One region of the Antarctobacter jejuensis genome, then DNA from elsewhere that is predicted to be linked to it. Evidence: riboswitches for the same ligand, from Rfam matches in the RefSeq annotation. Region 1 holds a riboswitch; each other region holds the start of a gene.

The links. A riboswitch is a leader RNA that binds a small molecule or an ion and turns the genes downstream of it on or off. The one in region 1 is predicted to bind thiamine pyrophosphate.
Positions count from the first base shown of each region.
Region 2: it holds a riboswitch for thiamine pyrophosphate, as region 1 does, so the genes downstream of both, thiB (thiamine ABC transporter substrate binding subunit) here and ACTXGA_RS19880 (YkoF family thiamine/hydroxymethylpyrimidine-binding protein) in region 1, are expected to answer to the same signal.
Region 3: it holds a riboswitch for thiamine pyrophosphate, as region 1 does, so the genes downstream of both, thiM (hydroxyethylthiazole kinase) here and ACTXGA_RS19880 (YkoF family thiamine/hydroxymethylpyrimidine-binding protein) in region 1, are expected to answer to the same signal.

Region 1 is NZ_JBQQXJ010000017.1:24,860-28,760, reverse strand. It holds gene ACTXGA_RS19900 (DMT family transporter) at 1-7, shown strand, start outside; gene ACTXGA_RS19895 (sulfatase family protein) at 4-1,485, shown strand; gene ACTXGA_RS19890 (TA system antitoxin ParD family protein) at 1,589-1,945, shown strand; gene ACTXGA_RS19885 (ATPase) at 1,942-2,529, shown strand; TPP riboswitch at 2,606-2,711, shown strand; gene ACTXGA_RS19880 (YkoF family thiamine/hydroxymethylpyrimidine-binding protein) at 2,704-3,315, shown strand; gene ACTXGA_RS19875 (ABC transporter permease) at 3,359-3,901, shown strand, end outside.
Region 2 is NZ_JBQQXJ010000007.1:128,858-132,758, reverse strand. It holds gene ACTXGA_RS11930 (methyl-accepting chemotaxis protein) at 1-585, shown strand, start outside; gene aroC (chorismate synthase) at 604-1,710, opposite strand; TPP riboswitch at 1,943-2,054, shown strand; gene thiB (thiamine ABC transporter substrate binding subunit) at 2,097-3,083, shown strand; gene ACTXGA_RS11915 (thiamine/thiamine pyrophosphate ABC transporter permease ThiP) at 3,059-3,901, shown strand, end outside.
Region 3 is NZ_JBQQXJ010000023.1:46,464-50,364, forward strand. It holds gene thiE (thiamine phosphate synthase) at 1-561, opposite strand, end outside; gene thiM (hydroxyethylthiazole kinase) at 558-1,340, opposite strand; TPP riboswitch at 1,401-1,495, opposite strand; gene ACTXGA_RS22390 (DUF3830 family protein) at 1,579-1,992, opposite strand; gene ACTXGA_RS22395 (FAD-dependent oxidoreductase) at 2,004-3,901, opposite strand, start outside.

The DNA of each region.
Region 1 (3,901 bases):
GTCATGAGCCAACCGCCAAATATTCTGTTCCTTCTGCCGGACCAGCTGCGCCCGGATTTCCTTGGCTGCTACGGCGCGGGTTTCCTGAACACCCCGGCTATAGACGCCCTCGCCGCCAAAGGCACCCGGTGGGAGACCGCGATCTCGCCCTCGCCGATCTGCGTCCCGGCCCGCGCCTCGATGCTGACCGGACAACACGCCCACGCGACGGGCATCACTCACAACATGTGCTGGCTGCGCCCTGACCGGCAGCAGATGGGGATACACACATGGCCCGAGATTCTGGCCAAGGCAGGCTATCGCACCTCGGCCATCGGCAAGATGCATTTCTATCCCTGGGACATCGCGGAGGGCTTTCAGAACCGGGTGATCGCCGAGGACAAGCGCCACATCCATGTGCGCGACGATTACCACCACGCATTGCAGGCCGAAGGCTTTGCCAAGCTGCACGGCAAGGAGATGCCCGGCTATTACGAGACCAAGGGGGCAAGCACCAATCCCTTACCCGATCACCTGCAGCCTGACCGTTGGGTCGCGCACCGCGCCGCAGATCACCTGCGCAGCCTGAAAGGCGATCAGCCCTTTGCGATGATGGTTGGCTTTCCCGGACCGCATTGCCCCTACGACCCTCCCTCTGAGGCGCTGAGCCGGGTAGATCCGGGATCCATGCCCGGCGCCCTGCCCCGGACGGCGGAAAGCGACACCCACATGCCCGGGCATATCGCCGGGTACAAACGTGACTGGGCCGATCTGGACTACAGCGAATTGACCGACAACCAGATCCGCGCCATCCGGCATCATTACGCGGTGTCAGTGGAACGGCTGGACGAGGACGTGGCTCTGCTGATCGAGACGCTGCGAGACACCGGGCGGCTGGAGAACACGATCATCGTCTTTGCCTCTGACCACGGCGACTATCTTGGCGACTTCGGGCTGATGGGCAAAGGGTTCTTCCACGAATCCTCGATCCGTGTGCCGCTGATCGTCACCGATTTTCGCGCGCCTCAGGCACGGGTCGAAACCGCCCCGGCCTCGCTGATTGATCTGTTCCCCAGCTTTCTGGACTGGGCCGGCCTTTCGCCCGCGCCACAGGCGCAGGGCAGACGCCTCTCCGATCCGGACCCCGCGCGCTGCATCGCCGGGGCCACCTCTGGCGGGTTCATGCTGCGCGATCCGCGCTGGAAGCTGGTGCGCTATGGCAACGGAACAGAGGCCCTGTTCGACCTGCAGACCGATCCCGGCGAACAGGACAATGTCATCGACGCACACCCCGACGTGCGCGCGCGGCTGGATGCGGAACTGGCGGCAAGCCTGTTGCAGGGGCTGGCCACGGGCCATGCGGACAAGAACGTGCCGGACGCCAAATCCCCGCCAGACGGCCCTTTCCACGATCCGTTCTGGCGGCGCCCCTATCCCGCAACCATTGCGCCTGTCGGCCTCAGCACGCCACGCAGCCGTCCGTCAATCGAAAGATCCGAGCGGTGATCCAAACGGACGCGGCAACAGGCGCGAAGACCTGCAGACGCCTTCCCGCACCTTGAAATCAAGGTAGCATTTTGCTACCTTTACAGGATCAAAGGAGGCGAAGATGGCGCAATCCGTGAAACTCTCAGACGATGTCATGGCCCTTGTCCGCCGTGAGGCCGACCTGCACAGCCGGTCCGTGGCCGGACAGATCACCCACTGGCTGCGCATTGGCCGGGCGATCGAACACTCCGGCAGCTTTGACTACACCCGCATCTCCGCCGCGCTGGAGGGCAAGCTGGACACCACCCAACTGCGCGAGGATGAAGAGGCCGCATGGCTCGACGCCTTCACCGAAAAGATGGCACATCCGTCAGCGGCGGAAGAGGCATTTTATGCCAAACGTCAGGTGCTTGGCCGGGGTGTCGGCCTTGACGCGGGCGGCAACCTGATCCGCGCCGGGGAAAACCCAGCCGCATGAGACCCAGCCTTGTCCTGCTTGCCGGACCCAACGGCGCCGGCAAGTCGACCCTCTACCAGACCCGCGTCGCGCCCAGCTTCGCGGGTCCTTTCATCAACGCCGACATCATTCAGCGGGATGAACTGCGCGACCCCTCCATGAACGCCTCCTATAAGGCCGCCACGCTGGCCGCCGCCCGCCGGGCAGAGCTGCTGGCGGCGGGGCAGAGCTTTGCGACCGAGACAGTGTTTTCGCATCCCTCCAAGCTGGAGATCATTCAGGTCGCCCGCGCGCGCGGCTACCTGGTGATCGTGATGCACGTGGGCGTCGACAGCCCTGACCTGTCCGTGGGCCGTGTCCGCGGCCGGACAGAGGAGGGAGGCCATGACGTGCCGGAGGACAAGATCCGCGCGCGCTTTGCCCGCAGTCAGCCGTTGATCCGCGCAGCGGTCCTGCAAGCAGATCGCGGCATGGTCTTCGACAACTCGCGTCTCAATCAGCCGCCGCAACGGATGCTGGTCTTTACACAGGGCCGCCTGACACAGGCCGCCCCACAGCTGCCCGACTGGATCCTGACCACCTACGAGACCGATCTGCAGATCTGAACGGCCCTCCCTGCCCCGCCGAAGCGCGGGCAAATCGGGCCGCTTGACAGTCTCCGCAACTTGCCACAGTTTGGCGCCACATAACCGGGGGTGCTCCGATTTGGGGCTGAGATGCGCATGGGCGCGAACCCTTCACAGCTGATCTGGATAATACCAGCGGAGCGAGGTGCTACCATGTTCATAGGCGCGCAAGTGTCGCTTTATCCGATGACATCCGACTTCGTCGAGGTCATCACAACTGGGCTATCTGCTCTCACCCCTTACAAAAACGACCTGCGGATCGAGACCGACGATATCTCGACCCTGATGGTGGGCGCCCCTGCCCCGCTGTTTGGCGCGATGCGCGACCTGTTTGCCGCCACCGCCCGCCGCCCGGAGCATGTGACCATGCATGTCACCCTGTCGCGCGGCTGCCCCGGCGAACCGGACGACCCTACGTGCCGCTGCGAGACGCTGGAACGCGCGCAAGAACAATCGCTGGCCGAACGTCAGGCGCTGGCGCGTGAGGCGCTGAGCGCCGCGCCGGTCATGGGGGTCGAAATCGACGTACAGTTTTCGCTGTACGTCATGGGATCGGGCAACCATATGGACGAGATCTATGGTTGCATCGATTTCCTGAAGAACAGCGGCACTTTCCTGAAATCAAAGAACTTTTGCACCCGGCTGCGGGGCGACGCGGGCGCGGTGTTCGAAACGCTGCAACAGGCTTTCCTGCGCTTTGGTCCGGCAGAGGGTCACGTGACCATCGACCTGACCGCCTCGGCCAACAGCCCCAGCCTGCGCTGAGTGCAGGCCAGAACGCGGGCACCTGCCGCCCGCCGCCAGACCCATGTCCGTATTGCGATTCATATTCCCGGCCCTCGTGCTGGTGGCCGGTTTTCTGGGCGGGTGGGAGGCCTATGTGCATCTCTCCGGTGCCTCGCCCCTGATCCTGCCCGCACCCAGCGACATCGCCAACGGGCTATGGGTGGAACGCGCCGCCTTCGCCCGCCATGCCGGGGCGACGCTGCAGGTGGCCTGCATCGGCTTTGGCCTCTCGGTTCTGTTCGCCTTCGTGCTGTCGGTCCTCTTGCATTTCGCGGGCTGGCTGCGGCGCGGGCTGATGCCGCTGCTGATCGGCAGTCAGACGGTGCCCATCGTGGCGCTGGCCCCGCTGATGGTGCTGTGGTTCGGCTTTGGCCTCTTGCCCAAGGTGCTGCTGGTGATCCTTGTCACCTTCTTCCCGATGGTGCTCAGCCTCAGCAGCGGCTACGCCGCCCTGCCCCGCGCCTACCGCGATCAACTGGTGTCCATGGGCGCCTCACGCTGGCAGGTGTTCCGCCGCGCCACCCTGCCCTTTGCCCGCGCCTCGTTCTTTTCAGGGCTCAGGATC
Region 2 (3,901 bases), on a different contig from region 1:
AGCGCCCAGCAGGTGGAAGACGGTGAAAAGCTGGTGCAGGAAACCAGCGCGACATTGACCCATATCGTCGCCAGCGTGACCGAAGTTTCGGGCCTCGTCTCCGATATCGCCAGATCCGCCAGGGATCAGGCCAGCGGGGTGCAGGAGATCAGCGTTGGCGTCAGCGAACTGGACAAGGTGACCCAGCAAAACGCTGCCATGGTCAGCCAGACCAGTTCCGCCAGTCGGCAACTGAGCGTCGAGGCGGCGCGTTTGACAGACGTTCTGGCGCGGTTCTCCAACAGTGGTCACACGAACATCGCAAGGAGCGCAGGGATGGTGCCGGATGCGGCGCAACCGGCTGCAAATACGGACGTCGACGATTGGGGCAGGAACGCCCCGGTGGAGCGCGCTAAAGATCCAATCGCCGACAAGAGTGTCCGGTGCGATAAACCTTTAGACTGCACCCCAGAGGAACCGCCGCAGCCGGGCCAGCATGACCGATTGGTTCATGGCAGTTGGTCCGCCGAATTGGACGACCCCGAGCCGCTGCCGATGGAAATTCCCCGCTTGGCCGCTGGAGACGGCCAGTGGAAGGATTTCTAATCCTCTGAAGGTTCCGCGTCAGGCAGGGCTGATCTTGCCACCCGCATCGCCAATCTGACCGCGATGCAAAAGCAGATGGTCGAGTATCACACAGGCCATCATGGCCTCACCCACCGGAACGGCCCGGATGCCGACACAGGGGTCATGGCGGCCCTTGGTGACAATCTCCGTCTCTTGCCCGTCCACCGTAATGGTCTTGCGCGGCGTCAGGATGGAGGACGTCGGCTTGACCGCGAAGCGGACGACAACTTCCTGTCCCGATGAAATGCCACCCAGAATGCCACCGGCATGGTTGGAGCTGTAGACCGGCCCATCCTCGCCCATGTAAATCTCGTCGGCATTCTGCGAGCCCTTCAGGGCAGCCGCCGCCATGCCTTCGCCGATCTCGACGCCCTTGACCGCGTTGATCGACATCATCGCGGCGGCAAGGTCCGTGTCCAGCTTGGCGTAGATCGGCGCACCCAGACCCGCGGGAACGCCGCGCGCGACCACTTCGATCATCGCGCCAACGCTTTCGCCATTCTTGCGCAATCCATCAAGGTATCCGGCCCAGTCCTCTGCCGCCACCGGATCCGGGCACCAGAATGGATTCTGGTCGATCTGGGCATCGTCAAACCGGCTGCGGTCCGCCTTTCGTGGGCCCATCTGAACCATGTAGCCACGGATCTCGACCCCGGGCAGCAAATGCGCCAGCGCCGCCCTCGCCAGACCGCCTGCTGCAACTCGCGCCGCGGTTTCCCGTGCCGAAGAGCGGCCGCCGCCGCGGTAATCGCGCAGCCCGTATTTCTGGAAATAGGTTATGTCCGCGTGGCCGGGGCGGAATTTCTGCGCGATCTCGGAGTAATCCTTGGAGCGCTGATCGGTGTTTTCGATCATCAGCTGTACTGGCGTGCCGGTTGTCCGCCCTTCGAACACGCCGGACAGGATGCGCACCGCATCCGGCTCGCGCCGCTGGGTGGTGAACTTGTTCTGGCCCGGCTTGCGCATGTCCAGCCAATGCTGCAATTGCGCCTCGTCGATCGCCACCCCCGGCGGGCAACCATCGACCGTTGCCCCAAGGGCCGGCCCGTGGCTTTCACCCCAGGTGGTGACGCGGAAAAGATGTCCGTAGCTGTTCATGCTCATGGGCGCAGCCTCCCTTGCAACGGGTCGTTTCGAGGCGGGATACGCAAGGGCAGCGGCAATGCCAAGCCTATTCCAGCGCCCGATGACCGGCTTGCGCCCCAATCGCCACGGCAAACGCGAGGCAAGCAAAGGGAATTTGGGGATCGCGGATCGCCTGAGAGGTGTTTCGATGGCCCTATCAGGGCAACAATCACGGTTTCCCTTGAAGTGTTTTCGGCGCGGCGCTAGGTCTGCCAATACCTCGGGGTGGTGGCGTAACAGCCACCTGAGATTTCCGTTTGCCGGACGAACCCGTTGAACCTGAACCGGTTAGAACCGGCGGAGGGAAGGTATGGACCTTTCGAGGCCTCCAATCTTGCCCTTGCGCCGCAATTTTGGAGGACGTCATGAGAAACCTGACCTTCACTGTTGCAGCGGGATGCCTGAGCGCCAGCATGGCCTTGGCGGATGCTCCTGTGCTGACAGTCTACGCCCCCGATTATTTCGTCTCGGAATGGGGCCCCGGCCCAAAGATCGAAGAGCTGTTCGAGGCGCGTTGCGCTTGCGATCTGCAGTTCAAGCCCGGCGACCTGTTGCCCCGCCTGCTGCTGGAAGGGGACCGGACAGAGGCCGACGTGGTGATCGGCCTGAACACCGATGTCACGCAAAAGGCGCGGGCCTCGGGCCTGTTTGCGGAGCACGGCGTCGCGCTGGACGCGTTGACCCTGCCGCTGGACTGGACGGACAGCGTGTTCCTGCCGTTCAACTTTGGTCATACGGCCTTTGTTTACGACACGACCAAGGTGGAGAGTGTCCCGACCAGTTTCGACGCCCTGCTGGACGCGCCGGACGACCTGCGGCTGGTCATTCAGGATCCGCGCACCTCGATTTCCGGTCTGGCGCTCGTGCTCTGGGTGCAGGCGGTCTATGGCGAGAGCGCTGAGGCAGCCTGGGAAAAACTGGCGCCCAAGATCGTGACGGTGACCAAGGGCTGGTCGGAGAGCTATGGCCTGTTCACCGATGGTGAAGCCGACATGGTGCTCAGCTACACCACCTCGCCCGCCTATCACATCATTGCCGAGGGCGATGATACCAAGAAGGCGGCGATCTTCCCCGAGGGTCACTATTTCATGGTGGAACTGGCGGCCAAGCTGGCCGGGACAGATCAACCGGAATTGGCGGATCAGTTCATGCAGTTCATCCTGTCCGAAGATTTTCAGGGCATGATCGCAACCGGCAACTGGTCGATCCCGGCCGCGCTGCCGCAGGATCAATGGCCCGAAGGGTTCCAGAAACTCGACCTGCCGGAAAAGGTCCTGTTCTACTCCGAGGATGAGGCGGCGGACCTGCGCAACGAGGCCATCGAAGCATGGCGACGCGCGCTGTCGCGCTGATCGCGGCGCTGGCTCTGGTGTGTCTGACACTGGGGCCGGTGGGCGTGGTGCTGACCCGGGCCGGAGGCTTTGGCGCTCTTGGCCCGGGGGATTGGCAGGCGGTGCGGTTCACGCTGTGGCAGGCGCTTTTGTCGGCCTCGTTCAGCGTGGTGCTGGCGCTGCCGGTGGCCAAGGCGCTGGCGCGCAGACGGTTTGTCGGGCGCGGGCTGTTGGTGACGCTGTTGGGTGCGCCATTCATTTTGCCGGTCATCGTAGCGGTCATGGGTCTGATCGCGGTGTTTGGGCAGGCGGGACTGGTCAACGCGGTTCTTGGCGCGCTGGGGTTGCCCAAGATCGACATCTACGGGCTGCACGGGGTTGTGCTGGCGCATGTGTTTTTCAACCTTCCCTTGGCGGTCCGGATGCTGCTGTCCGCGTGGCAGGCGGTCCCGGCAGAGCATTTCCGGCTGGCAGCATCATTGGGGCTGGGCGCACGGGCGCAGTGGCGGGTGTTGGACGGCCCCTTGATTGCGCGCGTGGTGCCCGGGGCGTTTACGGTGATCTTCGTGATCTGTCTGACCAGTTTCGCCGTGGCGCTGACGCTGGGCGGGGGGCCGCGGGCCACGACCGTCGAACTGGCGATCTATCAGGCGATGCGCTTCGACTTTGACCTTGGGCGCGCGGCAGCCCTGGCGGTGCTGCAACTGGGATTGGCGCTGGCCGCCGGGCTGATTGCCCTGCGCGTGGCCGGGCAGAGCGGATTTGGCGCAGGCCGCGACCGCGAGGTGCCGCGTTGGGACGGGCAGGGCAGGATGGCGCGGGCCTGGGACGGGGCGTGG
Region 3 (3,901 bases), on a different contig from region 1:
CGGGCTGTGCGAAATGGCGGAAACCACGGCCAACCCCGCGCCACCCGCCGCCTTGACCGGGCGGGCATCGCTGGCGGTGATGCCGCCAATGGCAAGGCAGGGCAGGGCGCTGCGGCCTGCGATCCGGGCAAAGCCGTCCAGACCGATGGGCGGCGCGTGATCCGGTTTGGACCCTGTCGCATAAACCGGCCCGACGCCGAGGTAGTCGACACCGGGCGGTACGGAAGCAAGTTGCGCCTCGCTCTCTATCGACAGGCCAAGGATACAGTCCGGGCTCAGCCGCTGTCGAATCCTGGCCGGGTCGCCGTCCCCCTGACCGATGTGCAGCACCGGCGCGCCCACGGCGATGGCCACCGCGACCCGGTCATTGACCACCAGTTGGGCGCCTTCGTTCGCAAGCGTGCGCAGCAGGGTTCGGGCCAGATCCGCGAACTGTGCATCCGGCAGGGTCTTGTCCCGCAGTTGCACCCATCCCGCGCCACCCCGAGCCGCCGCAATCGCCTGATCGACGACCGGGGCATCGGCCCCGGCGTCGGTTATGAAACAGAGATTGGGGATCATGCCGCGACCCGCGCCCTGGCCGTGATATCGTCCGGGGTGAGGCGGTACAGGGCATCCAGAAAGGCCACCTGGAACGATCCCGGACCGTTTGCTGTCTTGGCGGCGTCCTCTCCCGCGATGCCGTAGTAAGCCAGTGCCGCGACGGTTGCGTCAAAGCGATCCTGACCCGCGACAAAGGCACCGACGATCCCGGTCAGCGAACAGCCAAGGGCGGTGACGCGCGGCATCAGCGCATGCCCGTTTGAAATGCGGGCGACGCGGCTGCCATCGGTCACAAAATCCACCGCCCCGGTGACGGCCACCACGGCGTCCTGCCGCGCCGCCAACAGACCTGCGGCCTCTTCGGCGGCTTCGACGGTATCGGCGGCATCCGCGCCGCGCCCCGCGGCCTCTGCCCCCGTCAGTGCAAGGATTTCAGAGGCATTGCCCCGGATCACAGCCGGTTTCAGCGCCAACAATTCCGCCCCGACCTGACGCCGGTACGCCGTGGCGCCAACAGCCACCGGGTCCAGAACCCAAGGCCTTTCCGCCGCCTGTGCCGCCGCTGCGGCCTCTGTCATGGAGGCGACCCAGCCGGGCGACAGGGTGCCGATGTTGATGGTCAGGGCAGAGGCGATCCCGGCGAATTCCGCCGCCTCTTCCCGCGCATGGACCATGGCCGGAGAGGCCCCGGCGGCCAGCATCACGTTGGCCATCACGTTCATGGCAACGTAGTTTGTGATGTTCTGCACCAAAGGCGCGGCGGCGCGCATCTGCGTCAGGTGCTGTGCGGGGGTCATCTGTGCAATCTCCTCTTGCCCACAGGCAGAAAGAGATTCGGGAAACGGCGGGACAACGCCCGGTCATTTCGCGCGCCTCCCTCCGCCGGTATTATCCGGTTCAGGTTCTAAGGGTACTTCTCAGCCCGGTTGCCCGAGCGCCCCTGTCGCCATGTGGAAGGCGTCGCATTCCTGAGGGGGAGGGTCAAGTGCGGGCAGCCCGGCCGGGTGTGACGGACGCCGGGCCGGACCGCATTTGTCAAACCAGTTCGAAGGTAATGACCTGCGCGCCTTCCCACAGCACCAGATTGCCTAGCTTCATCAGGTTTTCCTGCCCGCTGGTGATTGTGATGAAATGGTTGCCCGCCAGTTGCCCCATCTTCGACGAGAAATCGACCCCGCCATAGGCCAACAGGATCTCGGTTTCCGAAATGCCGCCGGGATAGAGGATGAAATGCCCGGGCGCGGGGTGCGAGGTATGGTTTTCATAAGACACGCCGAAATCTTGATCGCCCAGCGGGATCCAGACGCCTTCGCCGCTCCAGCGCACATGCACCAGCTGGCTCTTGTAGGGCAGCGTCTTGCGGAAGGCCGCGCAGGTCTTGGGGGCGGCGTCCTCTTCCAGCACGGCATCGAATTCATAGGGGCCTGCGTGGATTTTCAGTTTGGTCATCATGGGTCCTTTCATGCGTTGAATCTGTCAAAGGAGAAGGCGGTCAAGTCCTGCCGCAATTGCCCGTTGAGGGCCGCCTGCGCCGCCTCTCGTCCCATCAGCGGGCCAAGGGTGTAACCATTGGCGGTGGCCGCGACGGTGACACGCGGGTGTCCGGGCAGCGGGCCAATCAACGGCGCGCCGTCGATGTCGATGTTCATTGCGGCCCAGCTGCGCAGGACGCGCAAGCCGCCAACCGCCGGAACCGTGCGCGCGGCGGCCCAGAGGTTGCCTTCGAGGCTGTCCGGCAGCACCCGGGATTGCCCGCCGGGGCCAGTTTCGGCTGTCCAGGCCCCGCCGATCAGGACGGTGCCGGCCTGTGTCTGCTTCATGGTAAGATGCCGGTCGGCATGGGCGACGAGGCAGGGCAACACCGGCGCGGTGCGTTCGGTGACCACCATCTGCAAAGGTGCGCCTTTCGCCGGTATGGTCGCCCCCAGCATCGCGCCCAGTTGTGCGGACCAGCCGCCAGCGGCGACCAGAACCCGTGGCGCGGTGACGGTGCCGCGCGCGGTCTGCATGGCGTAGTCATCGCCATCGCGGGCGATGGCCGAGACCGGAGCCTGTTCCTCGAAATGAACGCCCATCCTGCGGGCCTCTGCAATCAGCGCAAGCGAGGCGGCGAGCGGGTTGATCTTGCCTTCGCCCGGACACCATGCGGCGGCGATCATCCGGTCGGAAATGCTGGGGGCGATCTGGCGGAGGCGATCGGGGCCGATCACCTCTGTGGTGATGCCAACCCGCGCTTCGGAGCGCGCCTTTTGTTCAAGGAACGGGATCTGAGCTTCTGTCTCTGCGACCATTAGGCCACCGGTCGTAGCCATTTCGAAATCTGCGTTCAGCGTACGCTCCAGATCGCGCCAAAGCGCGATGGACTCCTGCTGCAACGGCAGGGTGCGCAATTGCAAGTCTCCGCCGCCCACGGCCTTTTGGCCGAAATCCCATGACAGGAGCTGCAGGTGCAGGCTGCCCGCGTTGCCACCCGAGGCCTCTGCATTCAGCCAGCCGCGTTCCAGAACGCTGACCCGTGCGCCTGCGCGGGCGGCGTAGAGGGCGGCCGAAATGCCGGTGATGCCGCCACCGATCACAACCAGATCGGCGCGTGCCTGCGTCAGTGGGTCGGTTGGCGGGGTTCCCGGACGGGCGGCGGGCGCGCTTTCACGATGACCGCCCCATTCCGGTTTCTCGATACCCAAGGCGGAGACTGGCACCGGCTTTGCGGGCAGTTGGGGGGCGAACAGGCGTTCAGGCTCGGGGGGCTGTCCTGCCTCGGACAGCATCCGCAGAGCGACGGGCAGGCAATAGCGCCCCTGACACCGCCCCATGCCCATGCGGGTGGCCCGTTTCAACGCACCGGGATCGCGCGCACCGTCCCGGATGGCCTGCCGGATCCGGCCCGCATCCACCGCTTCACATCGGCAGACCGTGGCGTCGTCGTCGGGTGGTGGGGGCGGCGGGGCGTGAAAGAGCGACCAGAGCGCCGCCTGAAAACGGCGCGCGCGGCGCAAAGGTCTGTTCGACACTGGGGGCGCGGTCAGGCCCAGTTGGGCGGCAATCGCAGACCCGGCAAGCGCGCCCTGCGCCTCTGCTGCCGGGGCGCCGCCCATGCCACCCGCATCGCCCGCGATCCAGAGGCCCGGCACCGATGTAGCGCCGCTGTCGTCCACCAGCGGCACTGGCAGGCCGCTGAGCGCGTCCGGGGTAAGCGCTGCCCCCATCAGCCGGGCCAGTTCCATCTGCGGCGCGAAGCCTGAACCGATGCAGATCGTCTGAGCTTCGACAAAACGGCGATCAGTGCCACCCGTCTTGCGCAGCGTTGCGCCTGCGTCCGTGACCTCGGCCAATTCCCAGCCGGTCAATACCGGAACGC